2 regions of the Streptomyces sp. NPDC018045 genome follow, and region 1 is predicted to be linked to the other one. Evidence: predicted binding sites of a transcription regulator. Region 1 holds the regulator's gene; the other holds the start of a gene.
The links. Region 1 encodes HspR, which represses chaperone genes until heat shock. Its sites were predicted from a motif close to TTGAGNNNNNNNNNCTCAA; they were not measured.
Positions count from the first base shown of each region.

Region 2: lon (endopeptidase La) is a predicted target of HspR. The motif match lies at 2,044-2,062, and genes of this name have one in related genera.

Region 1 is NZ_JBIRFL010000003.1:124,895-129,301, forward strand. Features, by position in the region: gene clpB (ATP-dependent chaperone ClpB) at 1-1,031, opposite strand, end outside; gene ACH4EB_RS08150 (TIGR03618 family F420-dependent PPOX class oxidoreductase) at 1,480-1,884, shown strand; gene ACH4EB_RS08155 (hypothetical protein) at 1,996-2,400, shown strand; gene ACH4EB_RS08160 (heat shock protein transcriptional repressor HspR) at 2,461-2,913, opposite strand; gene dnaJ (molecular chaperone DnaJ) at 2,919-4,094, opposite strand; gene grpE (nucleotide exchange factor GrpE) at 4,137-4,407, opposite strand, start outside.
Region 2 is NZ_JBIRFL010000013.1:139,885-144,291, forward strand. Features, by position in the region: gene ACH4EB_RS25960 (rhomboid-like protein) at 1-282, shown strand, start outside; gene ACH4EB_RS25965 (VOC family protein) at 385-774, shown strand; gene ACH4EB_RS25970 (hypothetical protein) at 862-1,161, opposite strand; gene ACH4EB_RS25975 (hypothetical protein) at 1,251-1,394, shown strand; gene ACH4EB_RS25980 (hypothetical protein) at 1,509-1,778, opposite strand; gene lon (endopeptidase La) at 2,085-4,407, shown strand, end outside.

The DNA.
Region 1 (4,407 bases):
GTCGGCTCGGCGACCAGCACCTGCTGGAAGCGGCGCTCCAGCGCCGGGTCCTTCTCGATGCGCTCGCGGTACTCGTCCAGGGTCGTGGCGCCGACCATGCGCAGCTCGCCGCGGGCCAGCATCGGCTTGAGCATGTTGCCCGCGTCCATGGCGGAGTCGCCGCCGGCGCCGGTGCCGACGACCGTGTGCAGCTCGTCGATGAACGTGATGATCTGGCCGTCGCTGGACTTGATCTCCGCCAGGACGGTCTTGAGCCGCTCCTCGAACTCGCCGCGGTACTTCGCGCCCGCGACCATCGCGCCCAGGTCCAGGGCCACCAGCCGCTTGTCGCGCAGCGACTCGGGGACGTCGCCCTTCACTATCCGCTGCGCCAGCCCCTCGACGACCGCGGTCTTGCCGACGCCGGGCTCGCCGATGAGCACCGGGTTGTTCTTCGTACGCCGTGAGAGGACCTGCACCACACGGCGGATCTCCTGGTCACGGCCGATGACCGGGTCCAGTCGGCCCTCGCGCGCGGCCGCCGTGAAGTCCGTACCGAACTTCTCCAGCGCCTTGTACGTGCCCTCCGGGTCCGGGGTGGTCACCCGGCGGCCGCCGCGGCTGTCCTCGAAGGCGCTCAGCAGCTTCTTGGCCGTGGCGCCCTGCTCCGTCAGCAGTTCGCCGGCGCGGCCGCCCTTCGCGGCGATGCCGATGAGCAGGTGCTCGGTGGAGATGAACTCGTCGCCCAGCTCCTTGGCGCGCTGCGCCGCGTCGGCGATGACGGCCAGCGTGTCGCGGTCGGGCTGCGGCGGCGCGACCGTGGAACCCTGCACGCTGGGCTGTCCGGCGAGCTGGCGCTCGGCGCCGGAGCGCAGCGCGGCGGCGTCCGCCCCGACGGCGGCCAGCAGGTCGGTGATGTTCTCGTTGTCCCCGCCGGCGAGGAGGGCGAGCAGCAGATGCGCGGGGGTCATGTCCGCGTGTCCCGCGGTCACCGCCCGCTCGTTGGCGGCGCTCAGCGCCTCGCGGCTCTTGTTGGTCAGCTCGGCGTCCACTCGCGCGCTCCTCCTTGGGCTCGGGTGTGTGATCGGTGCCGTGGTCCGGCAGTGGAACCTGCTCAGCTCAACGTCCGATAAGTTGAGTCTATTCCACTCAAGGCCGTTCCGGGGACTCCACGGCGTCTTCCGGCCCTCCTACGGGTGCACCGGGTGGCACGGTCCATGCCCGGGCCTCGCCGCCGCGGCGCCGGCCGGCCGCCGCGCGGGTACGCTCCGGACCGGCGTACGGCCGCCGCCGCGGCCCGGCCGATCCCGCCCGACCTGCCTCCGTCGTCCCGGTCCGGGCCGTCCGCCGCCGTGGCGGGACCGCCCGCCGTTCTGCGCGTTTCATCAGGGCGGATGGCGGTTCCATGGCGTCTTCACGCCTCCTCCACGCCACCTTCGCCGGCCCTTCGCGGTCCCTCCGCACGGCATCCCCACAGGTTCCCCAATTACTCTTCCGGTCATGGCCCACGACCTGGACGACCTCAGCCCCGAGTACCTCGCCTTCTGGAGCGAGCACCTCCTGTGCACGCTGACCACCCTGCGCCCCGACGGCACGCCGCACGTCGTCCCGGTCGGTGTCACCTTCGACGCGAACCAGCGCATCGCCCGGGTGATCACCCGTAAGGACAGCAGCAAGGTCGGCCATGTCCTCGCGGGCGGCCCGGACGGCGCCCGGGTCGCGGTGTGCCAGATGCAGGGCAGGCGGTGGGCCACCCTGGAGGGCGTCGCCCGGATCCGTACGGACGCGGACGTGGTGGCGGACGCGGTACGGCGCTACGCCGAGCGGTACGGCCGCACTCCGACCCCCAAGCCGGACCGGGTGATGATCGAGATCACCGTCACCAAGGCGCTGGGCCGGGCGTAACCACGGGGGCCATGCGTGCGGATACGCCTCGCCGCCCGGCACCGCCCCTGCGCCGCGCCGGTCGCGCGGCGGTATCGTCACCCCCACACCCGCCACGTCCCGGGGGGCACGATGAACTCGGTCCGAGTGACGGCGATCGCCTGCCTCATGCCGCTGTCGGGGCTGGACGACGACCCGTTCCTGGTGGACGACCACAGCCAGCACGCGATGTGTACGCAGTGGGCGCAGGCCCGCGACTACGACCTGACCTGCCGGCTGAGCGTGCACCGGCTCCGCGCCGACCACACCGCGCTGTGGCAGGACGTGGCGGCCGGCCTGGTCGACGTGTTCGTCGCCCCCGGCCGCCGTGCCCTGGAGAGCGCGATCGCCTCGGCCGACGACTTCACCGTCCGGTGCGCCGCCGCCGGCGTCCGGCTGGAGATCGCCGACTACGACGAGCCGGTCTACACGTCCACCATGAAGTCCCATGTGCACCGCCGCCTGTCCATGCCGACGGCCGGCTACAACGGCTGCTGAACGAGCGGCAGGGGCCGGGGTGCGTGTGCACCCCGGCCCCTGCCAGCAGACGATGGCGGCCTACTCGGACCGCTTCTTCGGACGCCACACGACCAGCGCACCGGCCTGCTGCACGTCCTGATACGGGACCAGGTCGCGGCGGTACGAGGCGTGCACGGCCGCCTCCCGCTGCTGGATGGCGGCGGCCGCGCCCTCGACCGCGTGCTGCAGCTCGGCGACCCGCTGGCGCAGGGCCGCGACCTGATTCTCCAGTTCGATGATGCGCTTGATGCCGGCGAGGTTGATGCCCTCGTCCTGCGACAACCGCTGCACTTCCCGGAGCAGATCGATGTCCCGGGCCGAATAGCGCCGGCCGCGCCCCGCCGTACGGTCGGGCGAGACCAGCCCCAGGCGGTCGTACTGACGCAGGGTCTGCGGATGCAGACCCGAGAGCTGAGCCGCGACGGAAATGACGTACACCGGCGACTCTTCGGTCAGTTCGTACGGGTTCCGACGCCCGCCCCGGCCATCCATCCGACTCAAGCTCCCTTCGCGGCCTGGAACAGCTCCGCCCGCGGGTCCTCGCCCGCGGTCGCCTCGCGGTAGGACTCCAACGACTCCCGTGCGGCGTCGCCGAGATCCTTGGGGACGCTCACCTCGACGGTGACCAGCAGGTCGCCGCGGGTGCCGTCCTTGCGCGACGCGCCCTTGCCGCGCACGCGCATCGTACGTCCGTTGGGCGTCCCGGCCGGGAGCTTGAGCGTCACCGGCGGGCCGCCGAGGGTCGGCACCCGCACCTCGCCGCCCAGCGCCGCCTCCGGGAAGGTGACCGGGACGGTGACGGTCAGGTTGTCACCCTTGCGCCCGAAGACCGGGTGGGCCTCGACGTGCACGACGACGTACAGATCGCCGTTCGGCCCGCCGCGCTCGCCCGGGGTGCCCTTGCCGCGCAGCCGGATGCGCTGCCCGTCGGAGACACCCGCCGGGATGCGCACCTGCATCGTGCGCGAACTGGTCGCCCGGCCGCTGCCCTTGCAGACATCGCACGGGTTCTCCGCGATCAGGCCGCGGCCCTTGCAGTCCACGCACGGGTCGGTGAGCGAGAAACCGCCACCACCGCCGCGGCTGACCTGACCGGTGCCGACACAGGTCGGGCACACGCGCGGCGTGCCGTTCTTGTCGCCGGTGCCGGAGCACGTCTTGCAGGGCGCCTGGCTGGACATCCGCAGCGGGACCGTGGCCCCGTCCGCCGCCTCGGTGAAGCTGAGCGTCACCTCGGACTCGATGTCCTGACCGCGGCGCGGCTGCGTACGCGTGCCGCCACCACGGTTGAACAGGCCGCCGAAGACGTCACCGAGCCCGCCGCCGAAGCCGCCGCCCGCCGTGCCGCCCTGCGCGCCGCCTCCGAAGAGGTCGCCCAGGTCGAAGTTGAACGATCCGCCACCGGCGCCACCGGGGCCGGCGCGGAAGCCGCCGTTGCCGAACAGCGCCCGCGCCTCGTCGTACTCCTTGCGGCGCTTGGGGTCACCGAGGATGTCGTTGGCCTCGGAGATCTCCTTGAAACGCTCCTCGGCCTTGGCGTCCCCCTTGTTGGCGTCCGGGTGGAACTCCCGGGCCAGCTTGCGGTACGCCTTCTTGATCTCCGCCTCGGTGGCGTCCTTCGGGACGCCGAGGACCTTGTAGTAGTCCTTCTCCACGAAGTCCTTGGTGTTCATCCCCGACGTCCCTCCTCCCGAACTGCTTCCCGCGCCGCCGCGTCAGCCCTCCTCCGGGCCACCGCTCTCCTCGTCCGAAGCCTTCGCGTCGTCCTCCGAGGCGGCCTTGCCGGGCTGCGGTTCGGCGACCGCGACCCGCGCGGGGCGGATCGTTCGTTCACCGATGCGATACCCGGGCTGGAGGATGGCGACGCACGTGGTCTCCGTGACATCCGGAGCGTACGAGTGCATCAGGGCCTCGTGGATCGTCGGGTCGAAGGGCTCGCCCTCCTTGCCGAACTGCTGGAGGCCCAGCTTCGCGGCCACCGTCTCC
Region 2 (4,407 bases), on a different contig from region 1:
CTCGGCCACCTCCCCGCCGCTTCCCTGCAACGCCTCGACTACGGCATCAGCTTCGGCGTGATGGCCTGCACCGGCGCGCTGGCGGGCCTGCTGCCGGCCTGGGCCCGGTGGCCGCTCCTGATGGGCGTCACCTGGTTCGCCGTCAACAACCTGCTGGTCTCCGAGGACCCCGTCAGCGACTCGGGCCACCTTCTCGCCCTGATCCTCGGGACGCTCGCCGGGCCTCTCCTGCGACGCCCCCGCGGGCCTCGTCCGGCGGCGATTGTCAGTGGCCGTTGCTAGCTTCTTGAACACGCTTCTCCATGGCTTCACGGGGAGGTGGAGCGAGGGTTGCACCCGGCTCGGGAGGCCGGGGCCCCGCTCCGTCAGGAAGAGGCACCCACCATGCGAATGATCTTCGTCAATCTGCCGGTCAAGGACATCGCCGTCTCCCGCGAGTTCTTCACCCGCCTCGGCTTCGCGTTCAACCCCGACTTCTCCGACGAGCACACGCTGTGCATGGTCGTCGAGGAGAACATCTGCGTCATGCTCCTCCAGGAGAACCGCTTCCGGGACTTCATCAACGGCGACATCAGCGACGCCGCGAAGACGAAGGAAGTCCTCACCTGCCTGTCCTGTGACAGCCGGGAAGAAGCCGACGACATCCTCGCCAAGGCGCTGGCGGCCGGCGCGAGCCCCTGGAAGCCGCCCATGGAAGAGGGCCCCATGTACGGCGTCAGCTTCCAGGACCCCGACGGCCACGTCTGGGAACTCATGCACATGACCCGGACCTGAGCACCCCACAGCGGCGGAACAGCCGCCCACGCTCCGGCCTTCCGCAACCACGCCTCGCGTAGCGGCACTGTCCTCGTACGGCTACGGTCAGGTGGCGTGTAGCGCTGAGTAATGGCCTGCCCCTGCGCGGTACCGGGGAGCGAATTCTTCCTCGATGAACCGTTCGAGGGAGGTGGGGGTGGATGTGCGGGCGGTACGCGGCTGCTCCATACGCATGTGACGGGAGTTAACGGCTTCGCCGACCTCGGCCATCATGTCCGCGACGTTGACGGACACCCCCTTGCTGCGGAGTGCCGCAGGGAAGTCGGCGAGGCTGGTCCGCTCATAGGTGAAGTCGTCCGCACCCACAGCGTTCGCGATCACGCCCACGGCTTCCCGCATGCTCACGTCGCGTTCCCCTTGGAGCTCCAGGACCTCCGTACCGTGCCAGGTCCCGGTGGCGAGTTCCTCCCCTGCTCGGGTCCCGACATCGGAAGGTGGCTGACCGTCCACTGCGCCCGCGGGTCGTCGCACGTGCCGGCGACGATCCGGGAGGCCGCATCCCGGCGGTCCCTGGCCGCGAAGTCGCGGACCTGGTCGAGCGGCCCGGAGCGGTCACCTCGCCGGACCACGTCCTCTAGTACACGTAGTGGGTGACGTTGTTGCCGATGGGCCAGGCGACCACCGTGACGGAACTGGGCTGGGGGCGCGGTCGTGAGAAAGCCGGGTATGGCAGTAATTGTTCCGGTTTTCGTTCACCGGCATAGGGGCCCGGCGCCGACCTCCTGCAGCGCCACCGCCGCGTGGTTCGCGGCCAGGGACTCGATCTCCGATCGCCAGGTCAGGTCGTTGTCTGAGCCGTGCATGTTGTACGTGGCGAACGGCGAGGTGCCGTCGTTGTCGACGGCCTGCGCCGCCGGGGCGGCCACCGTCACGTTCACGGCGAGTGCCGCCAGGGCGGCGACCACGGCGACGGACCACCGCCGCAACGGGTTCCGCGCCGCCAGGTGGATGTGTCTCGCCAATCAGGCATCAAGCGCCCTGGCTGTACGGGAACAGGGCCGTGGCCCCTGGCCGCACGACCTCGTTCCCCACGGGGCGAGCCGCGCCGAAGGCGCCGGACGCCGCCCCTGCCAGGTGAGCCCCGCCCATCCCGAGCGCCGGCACAAGCCCGTCCGGCGCTTGAGGGCACCGGAGCCCCGCCCCCAGCGGCCGGACAGCCGAACAGCCGCCGGTGGGTGATCGCTCACAGCGAACAGGCGCGGGGGAACATCTCCCACCTCACACGCATTGAGTGAGTACAGCTCAACTTGCCTGCCGAAGGGGAGATCATGGCTTCGACGTCCACCTCGCTCACTCTGCCCGTACTGCCCCTCGACGACGAGGTCGTCCTGCCCGGCATGGTGGTCCCCCTGGACCTCTCGGAGGCGGACGTGCGGGCCGCCGTGGAGGCCGCGCAGTCCGCTGCCTCACCGGGTAACAAGCCGCGGGTGCTCCTTGTGCCGCGGGTCGACGGCGCGTATGCGGCGATCGGCGTGCTGGGCCGCGTCGAGCAGGTCGGACGGCTGTCCGACGGCGACCCCGGCGCGCTGATCCGCGGCCTCGGCCGGGTCCGTATCGGCGCGGGCACCACCGGCCCCGGCGCCGCCCTGTGGGTGGAGGGCACCACCGTCGAGGAGACGGTGCCCGAGCCCCTGCCCGGCGCGGTCACCGAGCTGGTCAAGGAGTACAAGGCCCTGGCCACCGACTGGCTCAAGAAGCGCGGCGCCTGGCAGGTCGTGGACCGCGTCCAGCAGATCGAGGACGTCTCGCAGCTCGCGGACAATTCCGGCTACTCACCGTTCCTGAGCACCGAGCAGAAGGTGCGGCTGCTGGAGACCACCGACCCGGTGGCCCGCCTGAAGCAGGCCACCGAGGCGCTGCGCGAGCACCTCGCCGAGCAGGACGTGGCGGAGGCCATCGCCAAGGACGTCCAGGAGGGCGTCGACAAGCAGCAGCGCGAGTTCCTGCTGCGCCGCCAGATGGAGGCCGTCCGCAAGGAGCTGGCCGAGCTGAACGGCGACCCGGAGGACGAGGGCGACGACTACCGCGCCCGCGTGGAGGCGGCCCGGCTGCCCGAGGACGTCCGTAAGGCGGCGCTCAAGGAGGTCGACAAGCTGGAGCGGTCCAGCGACCAGAGCCCGGAGGGAAGCTGGATCAGGACCTGGCTGGACACGGTGCTGGAGCTGCCGTGGAACGAGCGCACGGAGGACGCGTACGACATTCCCGGCGCCAAGGAGGTCCTGGACGCCGACCACGCCGGTCTGGAGGACGTCAAGGAGCGCATCACCGAGTATCTGGCCGTGCGCAAGCGGCGCGCGGACCGCGGCCTCGGCCTGGTGGGCGGCCGCCGGGGAGGCGCCGTGCTGGCGCTGGTCGGCCCGCCCGGCGTCGGCAAGACCTCGCTGGGCGAGTCCGTGGCCCGCGCCATGGGCCGCGAATTCGTCCGGGTCGCGCTCGGCGGCGTACGGGACGAGGCGGAGATCCGCGGCCACCGGCGTACGTACGTCGGCGCGCTGCCCGGCCGCATCGTGCGCGCCATCAAGGAGGCCGGCTCGATGAACCCGGTCGTCCTCCTGGACGAGATCGACAAGGTCGGCTCGGACTTCCGGGGCGACCCGGCCGCGGCCCTCCTCGAAGTCCTCGACCCGGCGCAGAACCACACCTTCCGGGACCACTACCTGGAGGTCGAGCTGGACCTGAGCGACGTGGTCTTCCTGGCCACGGCCAATGTCCTGGAGGCCATCCCGGAGCCGCTGCTCGACCGTATGGAGCTGGTCAGGCTGGACGGCTACACCCAGGACGAGAAGGTCGTCATCGCCCGGGACCACCTGCTGCCGCGCCAGTTGGAGCGGGCCGGTCTGGAGCCCGGCGAGGTCACGCTCACGGACGGGGCGCTGCACAAGCTCGCGGGTGAGTACACCCGCGAGGCGGGCGTACGGAATCTGGAGCGGGCCGTCGGGCGGCTGCTGCGCAAGGTCGCGGCCCAGAGCGAACTGGGCGAGCGTGCGCTGCCGTTCACGGTGGGCGTGGACGAGCTGCGTCCGCTGATCGGGCGGCCGCACCACACCCCGGAGTCGGCGCAGGACCCGGCCGAGCGGCGCACGTCCGTGCCGGGCGTGGTCACCGGTCTCGCGGTCACCGGCGCGGGCGGCGACGTGCTGTACGTGGAGGCCTCGCTCGCCGACCCGGAGACCGGCGCGTCGGGGGTCCAGCTCACGGGCCAGCTCGGTGACGTGATGAAGGAGTCCGCGCACATCGCGCTGTCCTTCCTGCGCTCGCACGGCGCGGAACTGGAGCTTCCGGTCGGCGACTTGAAGGAGCGCGGCGTCCACCTGCACGTACCGGCGGGCGCGGTCCCGAAGGACGGCCCGAGCGCGGGTGTGACGATGACGACGGCACTGGCCTCGCTGCTCTCCGGGCGGCAGGTGCGCCCGGATGTGGCGATGACCGGTGAGGTCTCGCTGACCGGGCGGGTGCTGCCGATCGGCGGCGTCAAGCAGAAACTGCTCGCGGCGCACCGGGCGGGCATCACCACCGTGGTCATCCCCAAGCGCAACGAGCCGGACCTGGACGACGTGCCCGCCGAGATCCTGGAGAAGCTGGACGTCCACC